3 regions of the Streptomyces sp. NPDC050439 genome follow, and region 3 is predicted to be linked to each of the others. Evidence: riboswitches for the same ligand, from Rfam matches in the RefSeq annotation. Region 3 holds a riboswitch; each other region holds the start of a gene.

Region 1 (9,613 bases), 490 kb from region 3:
TGTCGGGCGCGGGCACGAAGCGGCGCCCGGCGGCGCGGGCGACCTCGGTGAGGAAGCGGCGCCGGAACGCGTCGGACTCCAGGGAGCCGTGCCAGTGCGTGCCCCACACCTCGCCCACGCGGCAGCCGTCCAGGAAGGCTTCCCCGCCCAGGACTTGAGCGACACCGTGATGGATCTCGTACCCCTCGACGGGTTCGCCCAGGGCCGTGCCGACGGGCCGCGCGAGGGTTTTCTCGCGCTCGAAGCGCACGCGCACGGGCAGCAGACCGAGCCCGTCCACGGCTCCCGCCCGCGACTCGACGTCGTCCTCGATGTGCTCCCCGAGCACCTGGAAGCCGCCGCAGATCCCGAGGACGGGCCGCCCCTCGGCGGCCCGCCGCGCGATGGCGTCGGCGAGGCCGCGCTCGCGCAGCCACTCCAGGGCGCGCACGGTGCCGCGCGTGCCGGGCACGACCACGAGATCGGCGTCGACGAGTTCCTCGGCCCGGTCCACGAACCGCACGACGACGCCGGGTTCGGCGGCCAGGGCGTCCACGTCCGTAAAGTTCGACATGAGCGGAATGGCGCACACAGCGACCCGCAGCACGTCCTCACCGACCGGGGGAGCGACGACGGACTCCCGTACGGCACCCCGCAGGGAGACCCGCAGGCCGTCCTCCTCGTCGATGCCGAGGCCGTGCTGGAACGGCAGCACACCGAACGTGCGCCGCCCGGTGAGCCCGTGGAGCATGTCGAGCCCGGGTTCGAGCAGCGAGACGTCGCCCCGGAACTTGTTCACGAGATATCCGGCGACCAGCTCCTGGTCCTCGGCGCTCAGCAACGCCGTCGTCCCGAAGAAGGAGGCGAACACGCCCCCGCGGTCGATGTCTCCCACCACGACCACGGGGAAGCGGGCGGCCCGCGCGATCCCCATGTTCACGATGTCCGTACGCCGCAGATTGATCTCGGCGGGACTGCCCGCGCCTTCGCAGATCACGGCGTCATAGCTGCCCCGAAGTTCCTCCAGGCATCCCACGACGGTCGACAACAACGCTTGCTGCCGCCCTCCGTGGTAGCCGCGCGCGCTCATCTCGCCCACGGGCTTGCCCATCAGGACGACCTGGCTGCTGCGGTCGCTGCCCGGCTTGAGCAGCACCGGATTCATCAGCGCGGTCGGCTCGACCCGGGCGGCCTGCGCCTGCATGGCCTGAGCGCGCCCGATCTCGGCGCCCTCGCGGGTGACGAAGGAGTTGAGGGACATGTTCTGCGCCTTGAAGGGCGCGACGGAGACGCCCTTGCGGGCCAGCCACCGGCAGATCCCCGCGGTGACGACACTCTTGCCCGCGTCGGACGTGGTTCCCGCGACGAGGAGTCCACCACTCATGAGGCCCTGCCTTTCCGTATGGTGCTCACGGCCGCGGCGACCCCGAGAGCAAGGAGACCGACCCGCCGCGACAGCTTCACGGCCCGCTCGATGTCGGCGACTTGCACGCCCCGCCCGCCGCCGTTCAGGACCGGCCGGTGCTCCACGCGCCCCGCGTACGAGAGCGTCCCCCCGAGCCGTACGCCCAACGCCCCCGCGAAGGCGGCCTCGACGGGCCCGGCGTTGGGGCTCGGATGCTTGGCGGCGTCCTGGCGCCAGGCGCGCACGGCGCCCTGCGGCGCGTCCCCGGCGGCCGCCGCGAGCACGGCGGTGAGCCGTGCGCCCGGCCACCCCAGTACGTCGTCGAGCCGGGCGGAAGCCCACCCGTAGCGCCGGTACTTCGCGGACTTGTGCCCGACCATGGCGTCGAGCGTGTTGACGGCGCGGAAGGCGACGAGCCCCGGCACGCCGCCCAGGGCCCCCCACACCAGGGCGCCCACCACGGCGTCGGACGTGTTCTCGGCGACGGACTCCACCACGGCCCGCGCGATGCCGTCGGCGTCCAGGGCCTGCGGATCACGTCCGCACAGATGCGGCAGCCGCTCCCGGGCCACCTCGATGTCCCCGGCGGCGAGCGCCCCGCCCACGGCCCGCGCCTCACGCCCGAGCGAGGTCCCGCCGAGCACGGCCCAGGTGGTGGCGGCGGTCAGCGCGACGGACGCGGCGCGTGAGTCACGTACAAGAGAAGAGAACAGAGCGGCGGCGCCTGCCGCGCCCCCGACGCACACCACGGCGTGCAGGGCACCCCACCCGCGGTGGTCACGCCACAGGACACGCTCGACGGCACCGGCAGCCCGCCCGAACGCGGCGACCGGATGCCCGCGACGAGGATCGCCGAGGAACAGATCACCGAGAAGGCCGGCGGCGGCGCCGTACGCGAAGTCGCGATCGGCACGCATGGCTTCAGCCGGTCGCTGTGCCGAGAAGTGAGCTCACGCTCGGGAACTGGTCCGGCAACGGGCGGCCGCGCATGGCGATATGTCCTCACTCAGGGTGTCCGCGCCCTGGTTCGACGTGATCGGCGGCGAGAGTTCCTGGCTTCCGAGGAGTCAGCTCCTCGATGACAGTGGCGGGACCGCGCCGGATTCACACCGGCTTCCTCTCCTGCTGCCGTATTGGCTCCGGCAGTCCACCACGCCCACGAACGCCCGTCAACTTGCCGTTGACCTGGGACGGGAGAGTGTGCGGAGGCCCACATGGGACCGGTTTTTCCCTAGGCTCCGAAATTGAACTTTCCTAGACTGGGACACGACATCCAGAGAGCGGTCCGCGAGTGGTTGGGCCCGGGTCGTGACGTGCTGTGGTGGTTCACGGGGGTCCGCTGGGCCCCGCAAGATCACGGCACTATCGTGCAGCGGCGTGGGCGAAGAATGACGACACGGACTTGCGTCGAGGGACGCCGGCTTTCTGGCAGGGGGAGGTCGGCGTGGCCGATGGAAGTTCATCTGGGTGCCTCTGGCGCAGGAGCAGCTACAGCGGGGATTCTGGACACTGCGTCGAAGTCGCTTTCGTGCGGAAGGCGGTGGTCGTCCGTGATTCGCAGAACCCGTCAGGGTCACGCGTCGTCTTCTCCGTTGAGCGCTGGCAGGCGTTCCTGAGCGCCCTCGTCGGCGCGGGGGGAGAGGGAAGGGGAGCAGGATGACTGAGCATCATCTCGCCGAGTTACGGCAGTTGGCGCGCGGCGGGCACGGGGAGAGGCGTAGGACTCCGGCGGTTGTGGCCGCGGTGGTGTGTGTGCTGCTCGGCGCGGCGGCGGCCCTGGTGGGTGCGGTGGTTTCCCTGCTGGTGGAGAGTACGGCCGCGCGACTTGCCACCTGGGGTTTCGCGGCTGCGGTGACCGCGGTGTCCGTAGGGTTGTGGTGGGGGTCCGCCGATCTCAGGAACGGTCGTCGGCCGTAGGCTCGGGACGTTGGGCGGGCACCACGGCCCGGCGGTCGTCGCCGAGCGTCGGCGTGGCCGTCCCGGTCTCCGAGAGCAGTTTGGACAGCTGACGGCTCAGTGCGACCACGGGGGCCATGACGCCGCTGATCACCGAGAAGACCGTCCAGAAACCCGTCAGGTTCAGGGCGCTCAGAAGGATGAGCATTCCGGCGAGCGCGAGCAGCAGGACGACTATGCAGCCGGTGCAGTTGCGGATCTTGGTTCGGTACAGCCGGGCGTGGTCCTCCGTGCGGTTGTGATCCAGCATGTTCATCACCAGCGCACCGAACGGGTTGGTCATCGCCTCGCGGACGAGCTGGTTGTACGTGGGGTCGTCGGCCGGTGACCGGCCGGGGGCGGGGGCGCCCGCCGAGGGTCCGACAGGAGCCGCACCCGCACCCGCACCCTGCGCACCAGCCGTGCCGGTGTTGCGCCACGGTGCCTGCCCGATGGCCGTGAGGATCCCCCGCCACCACTCTCGCAACGCGGGCATATGGCCCCTCCTCGCTCCCCGGGCTCCTCGTGCCCGGCAGATCAGCTGCTGTCGATGCCTTCCCTGATCCGCTGGATCAGGGAGATCGCCTTGTCTCCGCTGTACGCGATCTCGCGGAGGGACTCGAAGCACTCCTGGTGGCTCACGATCAGCTCGTGGTCGTCACGGATTGACTGGTTTCCTTGGGCTTCCAGGTAGAGCAGGTCCTCGTCGTCCGAGAATCCGAGCAGGATGAAGCTGCTCAGGGTGGAGTAGTGGGCGCCTGCGGTGAAGGGCAGTACCTGCAGGGACACCTTCGGGCGTTCGGACATGGTGATGAGGTGCTGCAGCTGGGCGCGCTGTACGCGTGACCCGCCGACCTGGCGGTGCAGTGCGGCCTCGTCGATGACGAAGAACGTCCACGGTGGGTTCTCGCTTTCCAGAGCGCGCTCCTGGCGCGCTGTCCGCAGCTCCACGATCCGCCGCGCCCGTGCCTCGTCGACGCGTGGGGCGAGGAGCGCCATCGCGTAATCGTCCGTCTGCAGAAGGCCGGGGACGATGATCGGGTTGTACGTGCGAAAGGATGCGGCGGCGCTCTCGTATCCCAAGTACTGACTGAACTGCGGGCCGATGACGTCGTGGTACTGGGCCCACCAGCTCGGCCCCTTGGAACCGCGGGCGGCGTCTTCGAGCTCCGCGGCGAGCGCCGGGTCCGTCACCCCGTACTGCTGGAGCAGGGCGCGCAGGTCGGTGACCGAGAGGCTCACCGTTCCCTGCTCGATCCTCATGATCTTTGAAAGTGACCAGTCGAGGGCCTGGGCGGCATGGCCCTGTGACTGCTTCGCGGCCTCGCGCGCCTTGCGCAGTGCGATGCGAAGCCTGCGGCGGTTCAAGCTCGGGTCGACATCCCTCGGCATGGTGGCTCCTCGCTGTCGTCGCGGCTGTTTCGATTGATGACATAAGGCAGAGAGCCATATGTGCAGCCGACGCTAGCAGACAGCCTGATGCCATTATGCCATATGTCACTTCGCCGCATCGCATGCGCTCGTTCGCGTGAATGAGGGGGCGCGCGGACACGCAAAAGCCGGGTGGGACGCACCATGAGGTGCGTCCCACCCGGCTTATGTGCCAGCTCGATTCGCCGTCAGGCGACGATCAGATAGATCCCGTACGCCACGGCCGCCGCGCAGAGCGCGAAGCACGCGTACGCGCCCGTGCGTGCCGCCGCGGCGCCGCCCGTGGCCGATGAGGCGCCGGACGTGGCCGCCTCGTGCTTGGAGAGGCCGACGATGCCGAGGGTGAACAGGCCCACCAGGGCCACCGTCACCGCGAGGCTGACTCCGAAGACGGAGCCGAGGGCTGCCCAGTCGATGTCCATGCTGACTCTTCCTTACACCGTGGCGGGCCGGGCGGGGTCCGCCACGGTGCTGGTCGGGGCCGCGATGGTGGCCTTGACGAAGTCGACGTCCGCGTTCGCCACGGCCGACCCGGTGGGGGGCGGTGTGACGGCGGCCATCGCGGTGGTCACGACGCCGGCGGGCTCGTCGGCGGCGGGGCCGCCGATCTCGTCGTCGGCGACGTTCGTGTGGTCGACGGCGTTGCGCCGGGAGAGCACCCAGATCACGGCCGAGCCGGCCACGAGGAGCGCGGCGGTCACCGCGACGCCCCAGGGGCCCTGCTTGGTGAGGAACTCCGCGCCCGCGCCGACCAGACCGGCGGCCGGCAGCGTCAGGCCCCAGGCGACGAACATGCGGGTCGCCGTGGACCAGCGGACGACGCCGCCCTTGCGGCCGAGGCCCGCGCCCATCACGGCGCCGGAGCAGGACTGGGTGGTGGAGAGCGAGAAGCCCAGGTGCGAGGAGGCCAGGATGACCGTCGCTGCGCTGGTCTGGGCGGCGAAGCCCTGCTGCGGCTGGAGGTCGGTGAGGCCCTTGCCCATGGTGCGGATGATGCGCCAGCCGCCGAGGTAGGTGCCGAGCGCGATGGCGACACCGGCCGAGACGATGACCCACATCGGGGGGTTGGCGCCCGGGTTCAGGACACCGCCGGTGACCAGGGCGAGCGTGATGATGCCCATGGTCTTCTGCGCGTCGTTCGTGCCGTGGGCCAGCGAGACGAGGCCCGCGGAGGCGATCTGGCCGACGCGGTAGCCCTTGGCGGTCGCCTTGGTCTCGGTGTTGCGCCCGATGCGGTACGTCAGGCGCGTGGCCAGCGTCGCGGCGAGACCGGCCACCAGGGGCGCGGCGATCGCGGGGAGCAGGATCTTGGTCACGACGGTGCCGCCGTCGATCGACGACCAGCCCATCGACATGACCGCGGCGCCGATGAGGCCGCCGAAGAGTGCGTGGGAGGAGCTGGAGGGCAGGCCCACCAGCCAGGTCAGCAGATTCCAGAGGATCGCGCCGACGAGCGCCGCGAAGATCACCTCTGTCTTCAGTCCGTCCTCGTTGACGATCCCTCCGGAGATCGTCTTGGCGACCTCGACGGAGAGGAAAGCGCCGACGAGATTCAGCACGGCGGACATGGCCACCGCCGTCTTGGGCTTGAGAGCGCCAGTCGAGATGGTGGTCGCCATCGCGTTGGCCGTGTCGTGGAAACCGTTCGTGAAGTCGAACACGAGAGCGGTAACGATCACGATCCCGAGGAGAAGCGTGATGTGTTCCATTTACCCAGGCTTCTGTTGGACGTCAGTGGCAAGTGGAACGTAGGCAAGCTGAGTGAACGGAAAGTGAACTGGGTCGGGCCGTGCGGTGACCCAATGCGGGGCACCGCCACTCCGGTTCTTCCGGGGCGCCGGCGACGATCGCCCTGAGGGGCGTCACAAGGCCCGGAATCAGGGCTCCCCGAGGTACCCGGCTACCCACGGGCGAAGCTCCGCAACGTGTTCGCCGAGCCGTTGAAGAGATTCTGATCACCCGGCAGCGCGCCGGCGTTGTCGTGCTGCCAGACGGTCAGGCGCGACCAGCCCTTGGGCAGCGCTCCCGGCGTCGACGCCCAGCGCGCCAGCCACAGCGCGTGATCCGATCCGAAGACCCGGCTGCCGCCCGTGCAGGCGTTCCACCACTTGGTGGTCGTGTAGATCACCGGACGCCGGCCCGTCTGCCGCTTCACCTCGCCGCTGAAGGCCTTGATCCAGTCGACCATGCGGGCGCTGCCGAGGCCGTAGCACTTTCGTGGCCCGTACGGATTGTGCTCGATGTCGAGCGCGGGCGGCAGCGTCCGGCCGTCCGCCCGCCAGCGCCCTCCGTGCTCCATGAAGTACGCGGCCTGCCTCCTGCCCGAGGACTTGTCCGGCAGTGCGAAGTGGTACGCGCCGCGGAGGAGGCCCGCCGCGCGGGAGCCGTCGTACTGCCGCCGGAAGGAGGGGCTGCGGTACGTGTGGGACTCGGTGGCCTTCACGTAGACGAACTGCGCGCCCTTGCTCCTGGCCTGCTGCCAGTCGACGTTCTTCTGGTGCGAGGAGACGTCGTGTCCTCGCGGCTTGCCCGCAGCCGAAACCGGAATCTCGGCGAGGGCGGCGGCCCCGAGGGCCAGAGCCGTCACGGAGGCCGCGATGACGCGGGCGCGACGGTGGGACGGTGTGCGGTCACGGGCCATATTTCCCCCGGATGGCGACGTGCGGGACAAATCACCCAGAGGTTAGTGGAAGTCCGCCGCACACCGGTCGACCGCGGGCCGGCCCGTGTCGGCGCCGCTGCTGGCAGGATCACGGCATGACGGAGCAGCGGAAAGAGCGGGGCGAGGTCCGGCACGACGCGATCGAGCGGGCCTGGGACGAGCTGGTGGCGACGGCCCGCAGGACGGTGACGGACGGCCTGGTCGTCGGCACGTCGGGCAACGTCTCGGTGCGCGTCGGCGGCACGATCCTGGTCACCCCGAGCGGCGTGCCGTACGACCGCCTGACCCCGCGGGACGCCATCGGCGTCGACACGGACGGCAACCGGCTCTTCGGCGACCTCACCCCGACCAGCGAACTGCCCATGCACCTCGCCGTCTACCGCACCACGTACGCCGGAGCCGTGGTCCACACCCACGCGGTGCACGCGACCGCCGTCTCCACCCTCGTCCCGGAGCTCCCGCCCATCCACTACATGACGGCCGCCCTCGGCGGCCCGGTCCGCGTCGCCCGGTACGCGCCCTACGGCTCGGACGAGTTGGCCGAGAACATGCTGCGGGCCCTCAGGGACCGCTCGGGCTGCCTGCTGCAGAACCACGGGACCGTCACCTACGGGGACACCCTGGACCAGGCGTACGACCGCACGGCGCAGCTGGAGTGGATGGCACGCCTCTGGCTCACGGCGAGCTCCGTCCCCGGCCACGCCCCGACCCTCCTGTCCACGGGCCAGCTGAGGGAAGTCGAGGACAGGCTGCGGGGCTACGGCCAACGGTGACGCATCGCCGTGCGGCTCCGCGGGCCAAGTGACATCACCCCGCGGGCCCCGCCCACTGGCCCAAGGCGGGCCAGGGCCGGACACTGGGCAGGTGCGCCAAGCCAAAGCGACGGCAACGGCCGTCACCGCCGTCACCACCGCCCTCGTGGGCGGCGCAGCCGCCGTCGCCGCGGGCCGGTTCGCCAGCAACGCGGCCCTGAAGGCTCCGGCCGGCCGGCCGCTGCCGACCGAGCCCCGCCTCACGGTCCACTCCACGGCCGCCGGCCAGATCACCCTGACCCGTGCCCTCGCGAGCCTGCGCCCGGGCACGTACGGCCTCAGCGGCAACGGCAGCCATGCCGTGATCGGCCCCGTCCTGGACGCCGCGCCGCACGCGGCGGACACCGTCGTACGCCGCCTCGAGCGCGTCACGCACGGCTCCCTGGAACCCGGGGCGAAGGTCTGGCTCACCCCGCAGGTCCACATCGGCGACCCGCACGCCGCCCTGGACATCGACCACGCGGACGTCGACATCCCCGGCGAACTCGGCGGCCTGCCCGCCTGGTTCGTGCCGGGCATCCGGGACACCTGGGTGATCACCGTGCACGGCCTCGGGACCACCCGCGAGCACCCCATGGTCGTCATGGACTTCCTGCACCACCAGCAGTTCCCGGTGCTCGACCTCGCCTACCGGGGCGACCTCGGCGCACCCCGCTCCCCGGACGGCCTCGGCCACCTCGGCGAGACCGAGTGGCGCGACCTGGACGCCGCCATCCGCTACGCCGTGCGCAACGGAGCCCGGAACGTGATCCTGCACGGCTGGTCCACCGGCGGCGCCATGGCCCTGCACGCCGCCGCGTACTCCGCCCTGCGCGACCGGATCAGCGGACTCGTCCTCGACTCCCCGGTGCTGAACTGGGAGACCACCCTGCGCGCGCTCGCCGCGGCCCGCCGCACGCCGGGCGCCCTCCTGCCGCTCGCGGTGCGCGCCGCCCAGGGCCGCACGGGCCTGCGCGGCGACCGCATTCTGGAGGCCGCCGACCCCGGGGTGCTCAAGGTCCCCACGCTCCTCTTCCACGGCCCCGACGACGTGATCGCCCCCTGGGGGCTCTCCCGTCAACTGGCCGACAGGCGGCCCGAACTGGTCACTCTCCACACCGTTCCGGATGCACCCCACGGCGCCATGTGGAACGCCGACCCCGCGGGCTACGAAGAGGCGCTGCGGCGCTTCCTCACGCCCCTCATGTAGCGCGCGAAAGCCCCCTGGGGCAGCGCTCCGGAGCCTTGCGCAAGCATTCCGTTTGGGTTTTCGGACCGTCAACAGGAAGACTGCTCCCGTGACGTCCCGTATCCCGCGCGACTCAAGGCTCCGACTCGTCCGCGCTCAGTCCCCCAGGGCCGAGAGGCGAGCGGGGGTGGAGCGGGGCACAGCGCGACCCCTGACCGCCC
Region 2 (9,613 bases), on a different contig from region 3:
CTCTCGCTCGACGGCTGGTGGGACATCGAGGCCAACTACGACTACCTCTACACCGAGGTGTCGACGGACGGCGGCGCCAACTACACGCCCGTGGACGGCACCGCGGACGGCAAGCCCATCACGCGCGACGCCGGCGACAAGCCCGCGTTGACGGGTGCCTCGGGCGCGTACAAGAAGCTCGCGTTCCCGCTCGACGCGTACGCCGGCAAGAAGATCGACGTCCGTTTCCGTTACTCGACGGACGGCGGCGCGGGCGGCAAGGGCTTCGCGGCCGACGCCCTCGCGATCACCGCGGACGGCGCCAAGGTCTTCGAGGACGGCGCCGAGGGCGACGACAACGGCTGGACGGCGAAGGGCTTTTCGCGCATCGGCGAGTCCTTCACCAAGAAGTACGACCAGTACTACCTCGCCGAGAACCGCCAGTACGTCTCGTACGACAAGACCCTGGAGAACGGCCCGTACAACTTCGGCTTCTCCAAGTCCCGTCCGGACTGGGTCGAGCACTACGCCTACCAGACCGGCCTGATGGTCTGGCAGTGGGACACCTCGCAGAAGGACAACAACACCAGCGCGCACCCCGGCGAGGGCCTGATCCTTCCGGTGGACGCGCACGCCAAGCCGCTCAAGTGGGCGGACGGCACCCTGCTGCGGAACAAGATCCAGCCGTTCGACGCGCCCTTCAGCAAGTACGCGACCGACAAGTTCACGCTCCACAACGCGGACGTCGCGCTGAAGATCAAGTCCCAGAAGGGTGTCCCGGTCTTCGACGACCACAAGGGCACCTACTGGTACAAGGAGAACCCGACGGGAAGTGTCAAGGTCACTGACACCAACACCCAGATCAAGATCGTGAAGCAGCCGAAGGATGGCTCCTCGATCACGGTCCAGGTCGGCCCCTCCAAGAAGTAATCAGCGTTATCGCAGGTCAAGCCATGATCGGCCGTCGCCCTCTAGCGGGCGGCGGCCGATCGTGTTTAGGTGCGTCCTGTGGATTTCTTATTGACACAGGGTCCGGCTAGGGGCTCTGTGCGTCGTCTCACGGGGGTGTGACCAGCCATGTCCGCAGGAGGTTTCAGCAAGCTGCCGAACGGCAGCGTGGTGGTGGCCCTGACCTTGCCGAACCCGGCTCTGGGCGGCGGCAGCGTCCGCATGATCGTCCATGCGGTGAACCGCGCGAGGGCGCTGACACGCCTCAGGAACCTCGGCATGCGGGCCGTCTATCTGCGGGGCAACGCGGAGCCGCCGACGCCGGACGAGATCACGGCGGTCCTGCATCACCCGGACGGACTGATATGGCGTACGGCGCCGGACGCTGCGGCTGAGCTCTGGCATCCGATTCGCGCGCTGAAGCGGCAGGCGCTTCAGGGGCAGAGACCGGCTGACCTGTCCCTGCGGGCCGGTGGGGGCTGATCGCGCAGTTCCCCGCGCCCCCTACGGGCCCGCGGCCCTCACGGGCCTAGACCACCGGCTTGCCCGTCAGGTCCACCCCCGCCGCCCGCAGCTCCTCCACGGCCCGTTCTGTCGTCTCCTTGGAGACGCCGGCCGTCAGGTCGAGCAGGACCGTGGTGCCGAAGCCCTCGCGGACCGCGTCGAGGGCCGTGGCGCGCACACAGTGGTCCGTGGCGATGCCCACCACGTCCACCTCGTCGATCTTGCGGGCCCGCAGCCAGTCGGCCAGCGAGACGCCGTTCTCGTCGGCCCCCTCGAAGCCGCTGTACGCGGCCGAATAGGCCCCCTTGTCGAAGACCGAGTCGATGGCCCCGGAGGCCACGGCCGGCGCGAAGTTCGGGTGGAAGCCGATCCCCTCCGTGCCCGCCACGCAGTGCGGCGGCCAGGAGCGGACGAAGTCCGGCCGCTCGGAGAAGTGGTCGCCCGGGTCGATGTGGTGATCACGGGTGGCCACCACGTGCCGGTAGCCCGCGGGCGCCTGCCCGATCAGCTCGGTGATCGCGGCGGCCACGTCGGCACCCCCTGCGACCGCGAGGCTGCCGCCCTCGCAGAAGTCGTTCTGCACATCGACGACGATCAGGGCGCGGCGCATCGGGTGTCCTTCGGCTCGGCAAGACTCGGGGGAGTGGGGGACTCGGCCGGATGAACCGAGCGTAGAGACTTCGCACGCGAAGCGGGAGAGGGCGTTCGAACGCCCCTTCTCCGCTCCGGCGCACAATCAGATGTATTCCGTCGGGATGACGGCCTCGCCCTTCGACAGCTGAGTGGCAGAGAGGGGCAGCCGGGCCCGCGCCGCCGCGTGCCGCTCGCGCACGGTGTCCAGCGGCTCGCGCGCCACCACCTCACCGCCCTTGACCAGCTCGACCTGGAGCTGGTGGTCGGCGAGCTCCACCGGCACCGCTCCCGTGCCGATCACCTCGGCCTCGGCGACCCCGTGCTCGTCGGGCCGCCGCGCGGCCCACTTGCGACCGCCCATCGACGACTTGGCGCCCATCGACTTCTTGGCCACCGGCTCCAGCGGGGCCTTCGGGTCCGCCGAGTGCGCGCGGGCCACCAGCTTGTAGACCATCGAACAGGTCGGGTGCCCGGACCCGGTGACGAGCTGCGTGCCCACGCCGTACGCGTCCACGGGTGCCGCCGCGAGCGAGGCGATGGCGTACTCGTCGAGGTCGGAGGTGACGACGATCTTCGTCCGGGTCGCACCGAGCTCGTCCAGCTGGTCGCGCACCCGGTGGGCGACCAGGAGCAGGTCACCGGAGTCGATGCGCACGGCGCCGAGCTCGGGCCCGGCGACCTCGACGGCGGTGCGGACGGCCTCCGTCACGTCGTACGTGTCGACGAGCAGGGTCGTGCCGGGGCCGAGCGAGTCGACCTGGGCCTGGAAGGCGTCACGTTCGTTGTCGTGCAGCAGGGTGAAGGCGTGGGCCGACGTGCCGACCGTGGGGATGTCGTAACGGAAACCGGCCGCGAGGTCGGACGTGGTGGTGAAACCGCCGACGTACGCGGCGCGCGAGGCGGCCACGGCCGCCAGCTCGTGCGTGCGCCGTGCGCCCATCTCGATCAGCGGGCGCTCCCCGGCGGCCGAGGCCATCCGGGAGGCGGCGGCCGCGATCGCCGAGTCGTGGTTGAGGATGGAGAGGATCACCGTCTCCAGGAGCACGCACTCCGCGAAGGAGCCCTCCACACGCAGGAGGGGAGAGCCGGGGAAGTAGACCTCGCCCTCCGGATAACCCCAGATGTCGCCGCTGAAGCGGTACGAGGAGAGCCACTGGAGGGTCTCCTCGTCGACGACGCGGCGCTCGCGCAGGAAGCCGATGACGTCGGCGTCGAAGCGGAAGTTCTCCACGGCGTCCAGGACCCGGCCGGTCCCGGCCACCACTCCGTAGCGGCGCCCCTCGGGCAGTCTGCGCGTGAAGACCTCGAAGACGGAGCGCCGGTCGGCCGTGCCGGCCTTCAGCGCGGCCTGCAGCATCGTGAGCTCGTAGTGATCCGTGAAGAGCGCGGTCGACGGAACATCCACCGGCAGCCCAAGGTCCGCTGTGTTCATACGAAGGATGCTACCCCGCATCTCGTCACTCTGACGATTTCCTGAGTCCATTTGTGCGAGGGCCCCCTGCGGGTGGCAGCATGGGACAAGTGAGTACGGCTCCCGCAGAGATCACCCGCCCGGAATCGGCCGAAGAGACCTTCGCCGTCCCGGAGCCCGACGTCCCCTGGATCACGCTCGTCCACAACGACCCGGTCAACTTGATGAGTTACGTGACCTATGTGTTCCAGTCCTACTTCGGGTACTCGAAGGAGAAGGCCACGAAGCTGATGATGGACGTGCACCACAAGGGCCGCGCGGTCGTCTCCACCGGCTCCCGCGAGGAGATGGAGCGCGACGTACAGGCCATGCACGGATACGGGCTGTGGGCCACCCTCCAGCAGGACCGGAAGTAGCGACACATCTGATGCCAGGACAATTCGAAGCCATCCCCGGGGGCGGCGCCGCCGTCGCGCTCGACGAGGTCGAGATCTCGATCATCCGCTCCCTCGCCGTGCAGCTCCTGGAGCTGATCGGCCCGGGTCCGGCCGAGGACGCCTCGGACGACCCCCTCGCGGAGCTGTTCGCGGAGGGCCCGAGCGAGCCGCCCACCGACCCCGTCCTCCAGCGGCTGCTCCCGGACGCGTACGGCGGCCCCGGCAGCGAGAAGGCCGATGAGGACGAACTGCGCGCCTACTCGTCGGAGTTCAGGCGCTTCACCGAGAACGACCTGCGGGCCAAGAAGCGCGACGACGCCCTGGTGGTGATCCGCTCCCTGGACGCCATGACGTCCAAGGGCGAGGGCGGCGCCGTCCTGAAGCTGTCCGCCGACGAGTCGCGGCACTGGCTCGGCGCGCTCAACGACCTGCGCCTGGCGATCGGTGCCCGCCTTGAGGTGACGGACGAGGACGACACGGACCTGCTCTACCAGCTGCCGGACTCCGACGCCCGCAAACCGATGGTGATGGCCTATCTCTGGCTCGGCGGCCTTCAGGAGACGCTGGTCGGCACGCTGATCGGTTAGAAGTCACACGGTCGCACCCGCAAAGTCGATGTATGTAGCAGCCGTTACCCCCCGTTCGCTCATCGGACGCTCAAATCCGGATAACGATCGCGTCACTTCAATGCGCACTTTTGACGCGCCAAGGGAATTTTGTCCGGTTCTTCTCGTGGCATGGGCCACACGCGCCACGGCCGATCACTGTTGCGGCCGTGATAAATCTTCACGACCACTCGGTGACGCCACCCATGTCACCGATGGCGCTCGGGCCGGCAGACCGCCGGTAGCACTCCATCCATATCCGGGGGGATCAGGACCTGATCCGTGGCCATACGCAGACTGCGGGCACGGATCAGCGTGGAGAAAGGCGTCACCATGACCTCAGTGCAGGTCGAAGAGCATCACGACGGCAATGAGGCCGACGGAACGGGCGGTTCGTCCGGTACGTCAGGCGAGGGATATCAGCGCGGGCTCGGCGCCCGGCAGATCCAGATGATCGCGATCGGCGGTGCCATCGGCACCGGCCTGTTCCTCGGCGCGGGCAAGGCCATTCACAAGGCCGGTCCGAGCCTCATCCTGGCGTACGCCATCGCCGGCCTTGTCATCTTCTTCATCATGCGCGCCCTGGGCGAGCTGCTCATGTACCGCGCGGTCTCGGGCTCCTTCTCGGAGTACGCGCGTGAATTCATCGGCCCGTTCTTCGGGTACGTGACCGGCTGGACGTACTGGCTCTTCTGGGTCGTCACCGGCATCACAGAAGTAACGGCAGCGGCCCAGTACATGCAGTACTGGACACACGACGCCATCCCGCAATGGGCGTACGCGCTGATCTTCACGGTCATCCTGTACGGCGCCAACCTGATCTCGGTGAAGCTCTTCGGCGAGCTCGAGTTCTGGTTCTCGATGGTCAAGGTCACCGCGATCATCGGCATGATCCTCATCTGCGCCGGCATCCTCACCATCGGCTTCTCCGACGCCGGTGACACCGCGTCCGTCTCCCACCTGTGGGACCAGGGCGGGTTCTTCCCGAACGGCATCGGCTCCACGCTGATGACGCTGCAGATCGTGATGTTCGCCTTCCTCGCCGTCGAGCTCGTCGGCGTCACCGCGGGCGAGTCCAAGGACCCGAAGACCGTCCTGCCCAAGGCCATCAACACCGTGCCGTGGCGCATCGCCGTCTTCTACGTCGGCGCGCTCGTCATGATCCTGTCGGTCGTGCCGTGGACCTCGTTCCAGCCGGGCGTCTCGCCGTTCGTGGCGGCCTTCCAGGAGATGGGCCTCGGCATCGGGGCCGCGATCGTCAACTTCGTCGTCCTGACGGCCGCGCTCTCCTCCTGCAACTCGGGCATGTACTCCACCGGCCGCATGCTGCGCGACCTCGCGCTCAACGGCCAGGGCCCGAAGTTCTTCACCAAGCTGACGAAGAACGGCCTGCCGCTGGTCGGCACCACCTTCTCCGCCGCCCTGATGCTGGTCGGCGTCTGGATCAACTACCAGTGGCCGGGCGAGGCGTTCAACTACGTCGTCTCCTTCGCGACCATCTCCGGCATGTGGGCCTGGATCATGATCCTGGTCTGCCAGATCAAGTACCGCCGCAAGGCCGACCGCGGCGAGCTGCCGCAGTCCACCTTCCGGGCCCCGGGCGCCCCGTACACGAGCTGGTTCGCGCTCGCCTTCATCGCGATGGTCATCGTCATGATGGGCATCGACGAGGACGCGCGGATCTCGCTCTACGCGGCTCCGGTCTGGGCCCTGATCCTGGGCATCGGCTACCTGGTCATGCAGAAGCGCGACCCGCAGTCCGAGGTCGGCGGGAAGACCGAGCCGCAGGACGCGGCGAAGTAGTCCTCAGCACCTGATCCCAGCATGTGGGCCGGTCCGTACCACTCTTCGGTACGGGCCGGCCCTTCTGCTTATCCTGGCTGCCATGCTGACCCTGACCCAGGCCCTTCACGACCAGATCGTCGCGCACGCGCGCCAGGACCACCCCGACGAGGCCTGCGGTGTGGTCGCGGGCCCGGAGGGAACCGGCCGTCCCGAGCGCTTCATCCCGATGCTGAACGCGGCACGCTCGCCCACGTTCTACGAGTTCGACTCGGGCGACCTCCTCAAGCTCTACCGCGAGATGGACGACCGCGACGAGGAGCCGGTGATCGTCTACCACTCGCACACGGCGACCGAGGCCTACCCCTCGCGCACCGACATCACGTACGCCAACGAGCCGGGCGCCCACTACGTCCTGGTCTCCACGGCCGACACCGACGGCGCCGGTGACTTCCAGTTCCGCTCCTACCGGATCGTGGACGGCGAGGTCACCGAAGAAGAGGTGAAGGTCGTCCAGGCATACTGAGCCTCACCTATGAGGCGGCAGGACCCAGGAAGCCGGTGCGAGTCCGGCACGGTCCCGCCACTGTGACCCCACCCCTCGCGGGTGGGGCAGTCAGGAACTGACCTGCCGCCTTCTTCTCCCACGACGCAGGGGACGCGGAAATCCCCTGGAGGAGGCGCTCAGCCATGCCCCGCCCCATACGCGTGCTCATGACCGCGGCCCTGCTGCTCCCGCTCGCCGCGTGCTCGTCCTCCGACGGCACCGACTCGAAGCCGGAGTCCAAGGCCCCCGGCTTCCCGTACACGGTCACGAACTGCGGCGTGAAGACGACGTACGAAGCACCCCCCAAGCGCGCCGTGACGATGAACCAGCACGTCACGGAGGTGATGCTGGAGCTGGGCCTGAAGGACCGCATCGCGGGCACGGCATACCTGGACGACAAGGTCCTGCCGAAGTACGCGAAGGCGTACGCGGACACCCCGGTCCTCGCCAAGGAATACCCCTCGTACGAAAAGCTCCTGGCCGCGAACCCCGACTTCGTCTACGGCGGCTACACGAGCGCCTTCCAGGCAGGCGAGGGCCGCAGTCGCGAAGCCCTGGCCAAGTCCGGCATAGAGAGCCGCCTGAACGTCGAGGGCTGCGCCAAGAAGCCGGTGTCGATGGACGACGTCTACAGGGAGGTCCGCGAGGTCGGCAGCACGTTCGGGGTGCGGGCGCGGGCGGAGAAGTGGGTGACCGCGGCACAGCGCGAACTGGCGCGGACGGAGGCGAAGTCGAAGAAGCCCGTCCCGGTCTTCGTCTACGACAGCGGCGACAAGTCCGCCTTCACGGCGGGCGGCCGGGGCATCGGCAACGACATCATCGAGCGGGCGGGCGGCCGCAACGTCTTCGCCGACCTGGACAAGTCCTTCGGCGACGCGTCCTGGGAGTCGGTGGTCGACCGCAAGCCCGAGGCCATCGTGATCCTCGACTACGGCGGCACGACGGTGGCCCAGAAGAAGAAGCGCCTCCTGGACGACCCGGTCCTGGCGGATGTCCCCGCCATCAAGAACAAGCGCTTCGCGGTACTCCCGCTGTCGGACGCGGTGGCGGGGGTAAGGGCCCCGGCAGCGGTGGGGAAGCTGGCGGACCAGCTGTGAAGGGCAGCAGAACCCAGCCCGTCCGGCGTTTGAGGACGAACTCGGCGGAGCCGGTGATGGACGGCAACCAGTCCGGGGTCCGGGGCGGAGCCCCGGTTTCGGGAAGGGGCGGGATCGGGGAGAGCCCCGCCAGGGACCACCACCCGCACCCACGACGGCGCTACGCCATGGTCACGGCCACGCTTCTCGCAGCCCTCGTGGCGACGAGCATCGCCGGTCTGGCCCTGGGATCGGTCCGGATACCCGCCTCGGAGGTCATGGAGATCCTGCGGGGCGGCGCCGACCCCTCCCCGTTCCGCACCATCGTGCTGGACGTCCGCCTCCCCCGGGTCCTGCTCGGCGCAGCCGTAGGCGCGGGACTGGCCGTCATAGGCACCGTCCTCCAGGCCCTGGTGAGGAACCCCCTGGCCGACCCCTTCCTCCTCGGAGTCTCCTCCGGCGCCTCCGCCGGAGCCGTCGCCGTCATCGTCCTGGGCAGCGTCTTCGGCCTGGGAGCGGGCCTGGCCACCACCCTCACCATCCCGGCCGCGGCCTTCGCGGGAGCCCTGCTCTCGCTCCTCGTCGTCTACACGCTGGCAAGATCAGGCGGCGGCGGATTCGCCACCGGCCGCCTGATCCTGGCGGGGGTGGCCGTCTCGTACGTCCTGGCCGCCCTGACCAGCCTCATCCTGATCACCGCCGACAGCGCCGACCATCTCAAGGAAGTCCTGTACTGGACCCTCGGCGGCCTCGGCAGCGCCCGCTGGGACATGCTCGCCCTGCCCGGCGTCGCACTCATCCTCGGCACCGCACTGCTCGTCGCCCTCGCCAGGCCCCTGGACCTCCTCCTGGTGGGGGAGGAGGGCGCCACCGTCCTCGGCCTCGACACGGCCCGCTTCCGCGCCGCCGTCTTCGTCCTCGCCTCGCTCCTGACCGGCGTGCTCGTCGCGTACAGCGGCGCCATCGGCTTCGTCGGCCTGATGGTGCCGCACGCGGCCCGGATGCTGGTCGGCGCCGCCCACCGGACGCTCCTTCCGGTGGTGGCCCTGATGGGCGCCGTGTTCCTGGTGGCGGCCGACCTCGCCGCGCGCACGGTCGCGGCGCCGCAGGACATCCCGGTCGGCGTTCTCACCGCGCTGACGGGCGGCCCGTTCTTCCTGTGGATGCTGCGAAGGAACCGTACGGAGGCAAGCGCATGAGCAACCCGGCGGCGATCCTGACCACCGAGTCCCTCACCTACCGCACAGGTGAGAAGACCCTCGTCGACAGCGTCACCCTGCACGCCGATCCCGGCGAGACCATCGGCATCGTCGGCCCCAACGGCAGCGGCAAGACCACCCTCCTGCGCTGCGTCTACGGCACCCTCGCGCCCACCGGCGGCCGCGTCCTCCTGGACGGCGACGACCTGGCGCACCGCTCGGCCAAGGACCGCGCCCGCCGCATCGCCACCGTCCCGCAGGACGGGCACACCGGCTTCGAGCTCACCGTCCGGCAGATCGTCGCCATGGGCCGCTCCCCGCACAAACGCTTCTGGGAGGCCGACACCGTGCGGGACGACGTCCTGGTCGGCGATGCGCTGGAGAGGGTCGGCGCCGCGGACCTCGCACACCGCGTCTTCGCCGGGCTCTCCGGCGGCGAGCGCCAGCGCGCCCTGGTGGCGAGGGCGCTGGTGCAGGAGCCCGCGGTCCTCG
Region 3 (9,613 bases):
GATGCCTGTGCCCGCTGCCGCACTTACATCGAAGTCGAAGCGCAACGCTTCCCGGCCCGTGTTCATCGACCCGACGTACGCACCACTGGAGAAGCGACCGCTCCCGGCCGGACGGCCGCGCGAGTGGTACATCACGCACAACCGGCGCCTGAAGGCCATGCGCCTCGCGATAGCCCTGCTCGACTCCGGCGTCTATCTGGCGAACCAAGCGAACAACACCAGGATCCGGAGCATGGCGGAGGACGTGGGAATCCACCCGCCGTCGGACATCACCTGCCACATGGTGCGCGCCCTGATGCGGTACAGCCGCTGAACGGACGCGCGCGCGGGCGCACGGGCGGGGGCCCAAGGGCCGCCGCCCGTGGGCGTGGGTCATGCTGTCCGCATGACTCAGCCGGAATCCGCCCCCGCCCAGCAGGAGCCCGCGGACGAACTGCCGCTGCTCGTCACCGCCCAACTCCCGGACGGGGCAAGGTTTCCCGTCCGGGGCCTGCGCGGGAGCGAGGCATCGCCCCGCCCCGCGCCGGCCGTCCTGATCCTCCCCGCCATGGGCACCCCAGCCCGCTACTACCGTGCGTTCGCACGCCAGTTGAACGCCGAAGGGCTCACCGCCCTGACCGTGGACATGCGGGGCCAGGGGGAGAGCACCCCGCGCGTGACGGACGCGGACGCCCTCGACCACGGATACGGCACGATCGTGGAGCAGGACCTCGTCGCGGTCGTCGAAGCGATACGCGCCGAACTGGGCCCGGAGTCACCGCTGTACCTCCTCGGCCACAGCATGGGCGGACAACTGGGCCTGATACACGCCGCGTTGGGGATCGGCCCCGGCGTCGACGGAGTCGCCCTCGTCGCCTCGGGCTCCGTCTATTTCCGGCCGTACGGCCCCCTGCGCGGACCCCTGCTGCTCATCGGCGGGCTCTTCACCGCGGCCGCGTCGACGCTGCTCGGCCGGTGGCCGGGAAAGCAGCTCGGCTTCGGCGGCAACCAGCCCAAGGGCGTCATGCGCGACTGGGCACGTCAGGGGCGTACGGGCCGCTACTCGTCCCCCGGCTCCCCGCACGACTACGAGGCGGCCCTGCGCACCCTCACGCTGCCCGTCCTCGCCGTCTCCGTCGAGGGCGACACCTGGGCCCCCGTGGCCGCCCTGGACCACCTCGTCGGCAAGGTGCCCGCGGCCCGCGTCACCCGCCTGCGGTACTCCGTGGCCGAGGCGGGCGCCCGCCTCGACCACTTCGTCTGGACACGGGCCGGAGAAGCGCTGGCCAAGAGGGTGGCGGCATGGGCGGTGGCGGGCGGAAGCTGAGGTCCCGACACAACCGGCACACCTCGGGCGCGGTCACCCGTTCGGCGTACCCCGCATGCGTACGCGCCGGAGGCGGCATTGGCTGCTCCTGAGGGGAGGCTGTTGCCGGGTGCCGCCGACGGAGAGGGGCGTGGGGCGATGACCACTCCGCAAGAGCGTGCCCGCCAGGGCAAGGCCGCCCGCAAGCGTGCCTCGCGCTCCTCGCACGGGGCGTGGATACCCTCCGCCGACCGCGCAGACCCGGTGGCCGTCCTGGAGCGGCAGGGCGCGGACCGCGTCCAGGACCTGCTGCCCATCCGGTACGCCCGCATGGCGGCCTCCCCGTTCTCCTTTCTGCGGGGCGCCGCCGCCGTCATGGCCGGGGACCTCGCCGTCCAGTGGGACTCCGGCCTGACGGTCCAGCTCTGCGGCGACGCGCACCTGTTGAACTTCGGCCTGTTCGCCTCGCCGGAGCGCGCCCTGCTCTTCGACCTGAACGACTTCGACGAGACCTGCCCCGGCCCCTTCGAATGGGACGTCAAACGCCTGGCCGCGAGCATCGCCGTGGCGTCCCGCGACAACGCCCACCCGCGGGGCGCCGCACGCGTGGCCTGCCTCGCGGCGGTGGCGGCGTACCGCACCTCCATGAGACGTCTGGCCGGACTCGGTGAACTCGCGGTCTGGTACGAACGGACCGACGCACACGACCTGTTGCCGCTCATCCGCTCCGCAGGCCACCGCAAGCGCGCGGCGACCGCCATGGACCGCGCCCGCCGCCGCACGAACCTCCAGGCGCTCGGCAAGCTGACCGAGAAGGTCGAAGGAGCTCCCGGCCTCCGCCGCATCATCCACGACCCGCCGCTCATCGAACCCGTGAGCGCCGCGGACCTCGCCGCGCTCCGCAAGATCTTCGGCGACTACCGCTCCACGCTCTCCGAGGAGCGCCGACTCCTCCTGGACCGCTACCACTTCGTGGACGCCGCGCGGAAAGTCGTCGGCGTGGGGAGCGTCGGCACCCGCTGCTACATCGTGCTGCTCGCCGGGCGCGACGCCGGGGACCCGCTCTTCCTCCAGATCAAGGAGGCGGTCCCCTCGGTCGTCGAGGAACACCTCCCGGCGGGCCCGTACATCCATCCCGGCCACCGCGTGGTCGCGGGCCAGCGCCTCCTCCAGGCGGCCGGCGACATCTTCCTCGGCTGGATGACGGGCCCCCAGGGCCGTGCCTTCTACTGGCGCCAGCTGCGCGACATGAAGGGCTCCGCGGACGTCGAGTCCATGTCCCCCGCGGAACTGCGCTCCTACGCCCGCCTCTGCGGCACGGCCCTGGCCCGCGCCCACGCCCGCTCCGGCGACCGCATCGCCATCGCCGCCTACTTGGGCGGCGCCGACACCTTCGACCGGGCGATAGCGGACTTCGGGCTGCTCTACACCGCGCAGAACGCCCGGGACCACGCGGCGCTGACCGAGGCGATCTCCTCGGGCCTGGTCACCGCCGCGGGCCGGGAAACCGGAGACGCAGAAGCTGCAACAGGTGCCTAGCGGATCTCGTCCGGGACCACCGTCAGCCACCGCTTGTCCGCGGTGACCTTCTGGCCGAGCTCCCGCTGCCGGTCGGCGTTCTCGCGCTTCATCCCGTCCAGCTCCTTCATGTACGCGTCCTTGCGGTTGACCCAGACCCGCGCCCCGCCGTGCTCCACGTCCGCCGAGTGGAACAGCATCGGGCCGTCGCTCTTGGGGGTGTCGCCCGCCACCAGGACGGGCTTCTTCCACTCGTCGATGTACGTGTTGATGGCCGCGGGCTTGCCCTGGTACCAGGTCAGAGGCGCCCACAGGTTCGGCGTCAGCTCATGCCCCGCGAGCTTCTTCTGGTCGAAGCGGCCCTCCGCGATCTCCTTGCGGGAGCTGGTGATCTCACCGGTCTTGCGGTTCTTGAGCTGCAGGCCGACGCCGATGACGTTCTCGGGCTTCACGTCGTAGCCGTACTTGGGGTCGGAGAGGACCATGCGCACCAGGTCCTCGCTGGCCGCGCTGACCACGTAGACCTCGATGCCGTGCCTGCGCAGCGACTTGTGGAGCTCCTGCATGCCGGTGAAGAACTCGGGCGGCTTCACCTCGGTCTTCGTCAGCTTCCCGTCCTCGTAGTATTCGGCGGGGATCGGCTCGTCACGGGCGAGGAGTTCGTCGACGTACCCCTTGAGCTCCTTCAGCGTGAAGCCGGAGAAGATCTGCGCGACCCACGGGTAGCAGACCTGGTCGTCGACCTCGCAGAGCCGGTTGTAGTAGCTGTAGAGGCTCTCCTTGTGCTTCGCCGTGTCCTTGAAGGGGATGAGCTTCAGCGAGGGGTCCATCGACTTGCGGGTCAGCACCCCTTTCATCTCCAGGAAGGGCAGGAGGGACTCCTCCAGGTCGTTGCGGTACGTCGTGTTGTCCGCGTCGAAGACGGCGTACGCGCCCTTGTCCTCGTTCTTCGCGATGACCTTGCCCAGCTTCTTCGCGACCGGCTTCGGCCAGTGCTTCAGCTCGGACGTCGCGGCCTTCGCCGTCCTCGCCGACTTCGCGGAGGCGTCCGCGGCCGTCGCGTCCTTGCCCGGCCAGAGCGCCGTCCCCGCGAGAACGGCCGCGGTGAGCGCGCCCGCCGTGCCGATGACGGCCAGCTTGCCCTTTGCCTTAGATGCCATGGTTCGGTGCCCCCTGAGAGCGGTCTGCGCCCCGTCCGGAGCGGCGGGTCATCGTATGAGGTCGCCCCACGGATTCCCATGATCGACATCACCGGACGGAACGGGCATGGGACCGCCGTGCGCGGGTAGGGGAGACGGACGCCCACCGCGCTTTCGGGCCTGCTCCATGGCGGCGCTCATCGCATACTGGAAGACATGGAGACCGTCTCCCGGGAGTTCGTGCGGGCCGCCCCGCGGCTCGACGGCATGGTGGTGTCCGCCGTCGGCTACCGCACACGGGGCGAGCGGCCGGGTCTGCACCGCGGCCTGCCGTCCCCGTACCTGACGCTGATCTTCTCGCTGGACGGCCCCGTCGTCACCGGCGCCACCCCCGAGCAGGCCGGAACCCGCGGCGCCATCGGCACCGACATCGTCCTCGGCGGCCTCCACCAGTCCCCGGCGTACGTCGTACGGCCCGAGCACGAGGCGGGCATCCAGCTCGCCGTGCACCCGCTGGCCGCCCGCGCCCTGTTCGGCGTACCGGCGGCGGAACTCGCCGGTGAGCTGGTGACGCCCGGCGCGGAGGTGATGGGGCGCCGCGCCGCCGAGCTGCGGGAGCTGCTGTGCGAGCAGGACGGCTGGGAGGAGCGGTTCGCCTCCCTCTCCGCCTACCTGAGGCAGCGTGCGGCCGCCGCCACCTCCGCCGGCTCCGTACGGCCCGAGGTCGGCGAGGCATGGGCCTGGCTGGCCCGGCACCAGGGCGTGGGCACCCTGCGCGGGCTCTCCCGGCACGTCGCGCTCAGCGAACGCCGCCTCACCACCCTCTTCCGCGCCGAGACGGGCCTGAGCCCCAAGCAGGCCGGGCGCCTGATGCGCTTCCAGCGCGCACGGAACGCCGTCGTACGCCCCGTCGCGGCGGGCGCGGCCCCCGACCTGGCCCGCGTCGCCGCGGACTGCGGGTACTACGACCACTCCCACCTGGTGCGGGACTTCCGGCAGTACACCGGCGCCAGCCCCAGCGCCTGGCTGGCCGAAGAGTGCCGGAATATCCAAGCCGGGAGCCATGGCGGGGGCGAAGAGTAGGACTCATGAACACGACCGAGAAGCAGAACCAGCAGCCCCAGTCCGCCTCAGCCCCAAGTCCTGAAGGGCGCGCCCCCGCCGTCTGGCCGACACTCCAGGCGCACGACGCCCCCGCACTGATCGACTTCCTGGTCGGCACGGTCGGCTTCCTGCGCACCGCCGTCTACGAGGACGGCGGCCGCGTGGCCCACGCCGAGCTCGACTGGCCCGAAGGCGGCGCGATCATGCTCGGCTCGTACGACGAGAAGTCCCAGGCCTGGTGCCTGAAGCCCGGCACCTTCGGCGCGTACGTCGTCACCGACCGCGTGGACGACCTCTACCAGCGGCTCGGCACCGCGGGCGTCGAGATCATCCGCGAGATCGAGGACCAGCCGTACGGAAGCCGGGAGTTCGCGATCGCCGACCCCGAGGGCAACAAATGGTCCTTCGGCACCTACCGCGGCGCACCGAGGCCCCAGCAGCCGTCCTGACCTCGCGTGATAGCTTGCGCACGCCAGTCAACCCACACCAGGGCCAGGGAATCCGGTGCGAATCCGGAACTGACGCGCAGCGGTGAGGGGGAACGGGCGGGGCCACGGCCACTGGGCGTCCATGGACGCCTGGGAAGGCGCCCCGCCCGGCCGATCCCCGAGTCCGAAGACCTGCTGGCACCTTCGTCCGCACACCGGGCGGCGGAGGTGACGAAGCAGGCCAGGCTCCGCGTATGAGCCGTGAGACTCAAGGGATCTCGTGTCCTCCATTGCCCGTCGTGTACGTACGTCTGTTCTTCTCGCCACGGCCTTGGCCGTCACCCTGACCTCGTGCGGAGGCGGCTCCGCGACCACCTCCACCACGGACGACAAGGCCGCCGGCTACCCGCTGACCCTCACCTCCTGCGGCAAGAAGGCGGAGATCAAGGCGCCGCCGCAGCGAGCGGTCTCCCTCGACCAGGGTTCCACGGAGATCCTGCTCTCCCTCGGCCTCGCGGACCGCATGGCCGGCACCGGAACGTGGACGGACCCGGTGCTCAAGGGCCTGGAGAAGGACAACGCCAAGGTCGACCGGCTCGCCGACAGCTACCCCTCCTTCGAGAAGGTCCTCGCCAAGGAGCCGGACTTCGTCACCGCCTCCTTCGTGGCGACGGTCAGCAAGGGCGGCGTCGCCGACCGCGCCAAGTTCGCCGAACTCGGCGTACCCGCCTACGTCTCGCCCTCCGACTGCGCGGGCAAGGACAACAGCGGCGACGGAGACGGCAGCCGCGTCAAGACGCTGACCATGGACACCGTCTACGGCGAAGTGCGTGACCTGGCCAAGGCGTTCGGGGTCGAGAAGCGCGGCGAACGCCTGATCGCGGACCTCAAGGGCCGGGTGGCGAAAGCCACGAAGACGATCAAGGACAGCAAGGCGTCCGACACGTCGCTCCTCTACTGGTTCGCCAACTCCGACGCGCCCTACATGGCGGGCTGCTGCGGGGCGCCGGGCATCATCACCCGCGAACTCGGCGTGCGGAACGTCTTCGACGACACCCGCGACGAGTGGCCCCAGATCAACTGGGAGACGGTGGCCGACCGCGACCCGGACGTCCTGGTCATCGGCGACCTCACCCGCAAGTCGCAGACGGCCGAGAGCGCGAAGAAGAAGATCGAGTTCCTGGAGTCCAACCCCGTCACCAAGAACCTGACCGCCGTGAAGAAGAAGCGGTACGTGCTGCTGAGCGGCCAGGCCATGAACCCCACCATCCGCACGGTGGACGGCATCGAACAAGTCGCCGGCGCCTTGCGCGAGTTCGGCCTCGACAAGTGAAGGCGGCCGCCGCGGGCGGCATACGTTCCGTCCTGCTCTGGACGGCGGGCGTCGCCGCCCTCGCCCTCTCCGTGGCGGTGGCCGTCACCATCGGCCCCGCGGACATCTCCGTACCCGACGTGTGGTCGGCGGTCGCCGCGCACCTCGGCTGGGGCGAGGCGACGCTGACGCCCATCCGGGACGGCATCGTCTGGAATCTGCGCATGCCGCGCACGCTCCTCGCGGCGGTCTGCGGCGCGGGCCTCGCGGTCTGCGGAACCGTCCTCCAGTCCCTGCTGCGCAACCCGCTCGCCGATCCCTTCGTGCTCGGCGTCTCCTCGGGGGCGTCCACGGGCGCGGTCGCGATCGTCGTCCTGGGGGTCGGCGGGGGAGTGGTGTCGGTGTCGGCGGGGGCCTTCGTCGGGGCAGTCGTCTCCTTCGCGCTGGTGCTGCTGCTCAGCCACAGCCTGGGCGGAAGCGCCGACAGGGTGGTGCTCTCCGGGGTCGCGGCCATGCAGCTCTTCTCCTCGATCACCTCGTTCGTGATCCTGACCTCGGGCGACGCGGAGACGACGCGGAGTGTCCTGTTCTGGCTGCTCGGCTCGCTGAGCGGGGTGGGCTGGACGGACGTCTCGCTGTGCGCGGCGGTGCTCTTCGCGTCCCTCGCCGTCTGCCTGACTCAGGCCCGCACGCTGGACGCGTTCGCGTTCGGCCAGGACGCGGCGGCGACACTGGGCGTCCATGTGGCCCGGGTCCGCCTGCTGTTGCTTTCCGTGACGGCCCTGCTCACGGCGGCGCTGGTCAGCAGCGCGGGCGCCATCGGCTTCGTGGGCCTGGTCCTGCCGCACGCGGCCCGCGCCCTGGTCGGCGCCGGGCACGCACGCCTGCTCCCGGTCACGGCGCTCGCGGGCGCGGTGTTCCTGGTGTGGGTGGACACGCTGGCCCGCACGGTCCTCGACCCCCAGGAGGTCCCCGTGGGGGTGGTGACGTCCCTGATCGGCGTCCCGGCGTTCGTCCTGGTCCTCTACCGCACGAGGAAGACGACATGACCCCGCACAACGACTCAGGCCTACGGGCTGACCGCGTGGCCCGAGAGGCAGGCGGCCGGCTCATCATCGACGGAGTGACCCTGGCCCCGTCCCCCGGAGCCACGGTCGGACTGCTCGGCCCGAACGGCTCGGGCAAGTCCACCCTCCTGCGCATCCTGGCAGGCGTCCTGGCCCCCACGTCAGGGGTGGTCACGCTGGACGGCGACCCGCTGCGGGACGTGGGCCGCCGCACGATGGCGCGCAGGGTGGCGGTGGTGGACCAAGAGGCAACCACACAGGTCGAGCTGTCGGTGGAGGAGGTCGTACGCCTGGGCCGCATCCCGCACCGCAGGGCGTGGTCCGCCCCGACAGCCCGGGACGACGAGGCGGTACGGGAGGCCCTGACCCGCACGGGTCTGTCCGACCGTGCGACCCAGTCCTGGCACACGCTCTCCGGCGGCGAACGCCAACGGGTCCAGATAGCGCGGGCGTTGGCCCAGACCCCCCGGGAACTCCTCCTGGACGAACCCACGAACCACCTGGACATCCAACACCAGCTGGACCTCCTGACCCTGGTCTCGGACCTCCCCCTGACCAGCGTGATAGCCCTCCACGACCTCAACCTGGCGGCCATGTTCTGCGACCACGTACTGGTCCTCCACGAGGGAGCGACCCACGCGTCGGGCACACCGTCGGAGGTAATCACGGAGGAACTGATCGCAAAGGTGTACGGGGTAAGGGCGAAGGTAACGCAACACCCAACGGAAACTCACCCAACGATCCGCTTCCTACGCCCCTGAGCCCTCGACTGCTGGTGTCAGCGCCCCCTCGACCACGACGGTGGGTGCGGGCTGGTCCGACCCCTCCGTGGCGCCCTCCGTCACCCGTGTCAGCGCCCCCGGACGATCTGCTCGGCCCGAAGCCGGAGTTTGACGTCGGCATCCTGCAGCAGGGCTTTGGCTGCCTGCAGTTGACCGGCACCGCCCTGCGCGCAGAGCAGTCGGAAGGCGGCGACGCGGGTGGGGCGGGGCGCTTCCGGCCCGATGCGTGCCAGCAACCACTCGGTGGGGAGTTGCCGCGCGGAGGGCAGCAGCGCCGTGCAGGCCTCGCGGGCGACGGCGGGTGCGGGATCGTCCAGGAGCGGCCGCAGCCGCTCGGTCACCGCGACGTCGAGCACACGCAGCCCGGCCACGGCACGCGCCCGTACCGCCGGCACCGGATGCGCGAGCAGCGGCAGCAGCAACTCGGCGTCCGCACGCGCACCGCACTCACCGAGACCGACGGCCGCACCGGGCGGCAGAGCCGGGTCATCGGGCGTGGCACACCACTCCCGGTAGAGCGGCAACGGATCGACCCCGGCCTGCTTCAGCACGTAACGGGCGCAGGCCCGCACGAGCGCCGAACGGTCGACGAGATACGACCGGGCCTCCCGCGCCCGCCCGACGCGCCGCAGAGCGGTGACCCCGGCGGACCGGACACGGGGGCTGCGCGCAGCGAGCAACGGCGAGACGACGCGCTGATACGCACGCTCATCCCCCTCGCGCACACCCGCGAGCGCGGCATCGGCGCAGAGGTTCTGGACGACGACATCGCTGTCGCAAGCGGCGATACGGGCCAGCTCCGGCGCCGACAGGACCTGCTCGTCGACGGCGATGCGATGAGCGAAGCGGCGTACCGCGGGATCCGCGTGGCCGAGCGACGCCACGAGCCGATCGCGGCCCGCCGCCCCGCTCAGGACCTCCCGCAACAGCCCCACACCGAAGACCCCGCGCTCCCGGCGCCCTACCCGCAACACCATG

The links. A riboswitch is a leader RNA that binds a small molecule or an ion and turns the genes downstream of it on or off. The one in region 3 is predicted to bind cobalamin.
Region 1: it holds a riboswitch for cobalamin, as region 3 does, so the genes downstream of both, AB0I66_RS13390 (cobalamin biosynthesis protein) here and AB0I66_RS15500 (ABC transporter substrate-binding protein) in region 3, are expected to answer to the same signal.
Region 2: it holds a riboswitch for cobalamin, as region 3 does, so the genes downstream of both, AB0I66_RS31920 (ABC transporter substrate-binding protein) here and AB0I66_RS15500 (ABC transporter substrate-binding protein) in region 3, are expected to answer to the same signal.

What each region holds. Positions count from the first base shown of each region.
Region 1 is NZ_JBFAJT010000003.1:57,303-66,915, reverse strand. Features, by position in the region: gene AB0I66_RS13395 (cobyric acid synthase) at 1-1,363, opposite strand, end outside; gene AB0I66_RS13390 (cobalamin biosynthesis protein) at 1,360-2,301, opposite strand; cobalamin riboswitch at 2,408-2,551, opposite strand; gene AB0I66_RS13385 (DUF397 domain-containing protein) at 2,703-3,044, shown strand; gene AB0I66_RS13380 (hypothetical protein) at 3,279-3,815, opposite strand; gene AB0I66_RS13375 (helix-turn-helix transcriptional regulator) at 3,857-4,711, opposite strand; gene AB0I66_RS13370 (hypothetical protein) at 4,939-5,172, opposite strand; gene AB0I66_RS13365 (inorganic phosphate transporter) at 5,185-6,459, opposite strand; gene AB0I66_RS13360 (lysozyme) at 6,651-7,391, opposite strand; gene AB0I66_RS13355 (class II aldolase/adducin family protein) at 7,508-8,185, shown strand; gene AB0I66_RS13350 (alpha/beta fold hydrolase) at 8,277-9,413, shown strand.
Region 2 is NZ_JBFAJT010000008.1:346,919-356,531, reverse strand. Features, by position in the region: gene AB0I66_RS31960 (immune inhibitor A domain-containing protein) at 1-909, shown strand, start outside; gene AB0I66_RS31955 (hypothetical protein) at 1,057-1,410, shown strand; gene AB0I66_RS31950 (isochorismatase family protein) at 1,457-2,041, opposite strand; gene AB0I66_RS31945 (nicotinate phosphoribosyltransferase) at 2,168-3,496, opposite strand; gene clpS (ATP-dependent Clp protease adapter ClpS) at 3,577-3,891, shown strand; gene AB0I66_RS31935 (DUF2017 domain-containing protein) at 3,903-4,499, shown strand; gene AB0I66_RS31930 (amino acid permease) at 4,851-6,320, shown strand; gene AB0I66_RS31925 (M67 family metallopeptidase) at 6,403-6,825, shown strand; cobalamin riboswitch at 6,789-6,946, shown strand; gene AB0I66_RS31920 (ABC transporter substrate-binding protein) at 6,990-7,943, shown strand; gene AB0I66_RS31915 (iron ABC transporter permease) at 8,111-9,121, shown strand; gene AB0I66_RS31910 (ABC transporter ATP-binding protein) at 9,118-9,613, shown strand, end outside.
Region 3 is NZ_JBFAJT010000003.1:545,271-554,883, reverse strand. Features, by position in the region: gene AB0I66_RS15530 (hypothetical protein) at 8-313, shown strand; gene AB0I66_RS15525 (alpha/beta fold hydrolase) at 386-1,306, shown strand; gene AB0I66_RS15520 (DUF2252 domain-containing protein) at 1,445-2,824, shown strand; gene AB0I66_RS15515 (haloacid dehalogenase-like hydrolase) at 2,821-3,963, opposite strand; gene AB0I66_RS15510 (helix-turn-helix domain-containing protein) at 4,159-5,025, shown strand; gene AB0I66_RS15505 (VOC family protein) at 5,031-5,495, shown strand; cobalamin riboswitch at 5,503-5,689, shown strand; gene AB0I66_RS15500 (ABC transporter substrate-binding protein) at 5,755-6,807, shown strand; gene AB0I66_RS15495 (iron chelate uptake ABC transporter family permease subunit) at 6,804-7,835, shown strand; gene AB0I66_RS15490 (ABC transporter ATP-binding protein) at 7,832-8,614, shown strand; gene AB0I66_RS15485 (hypothetical protein) at 8,704-9,613, opposite strand, start outside.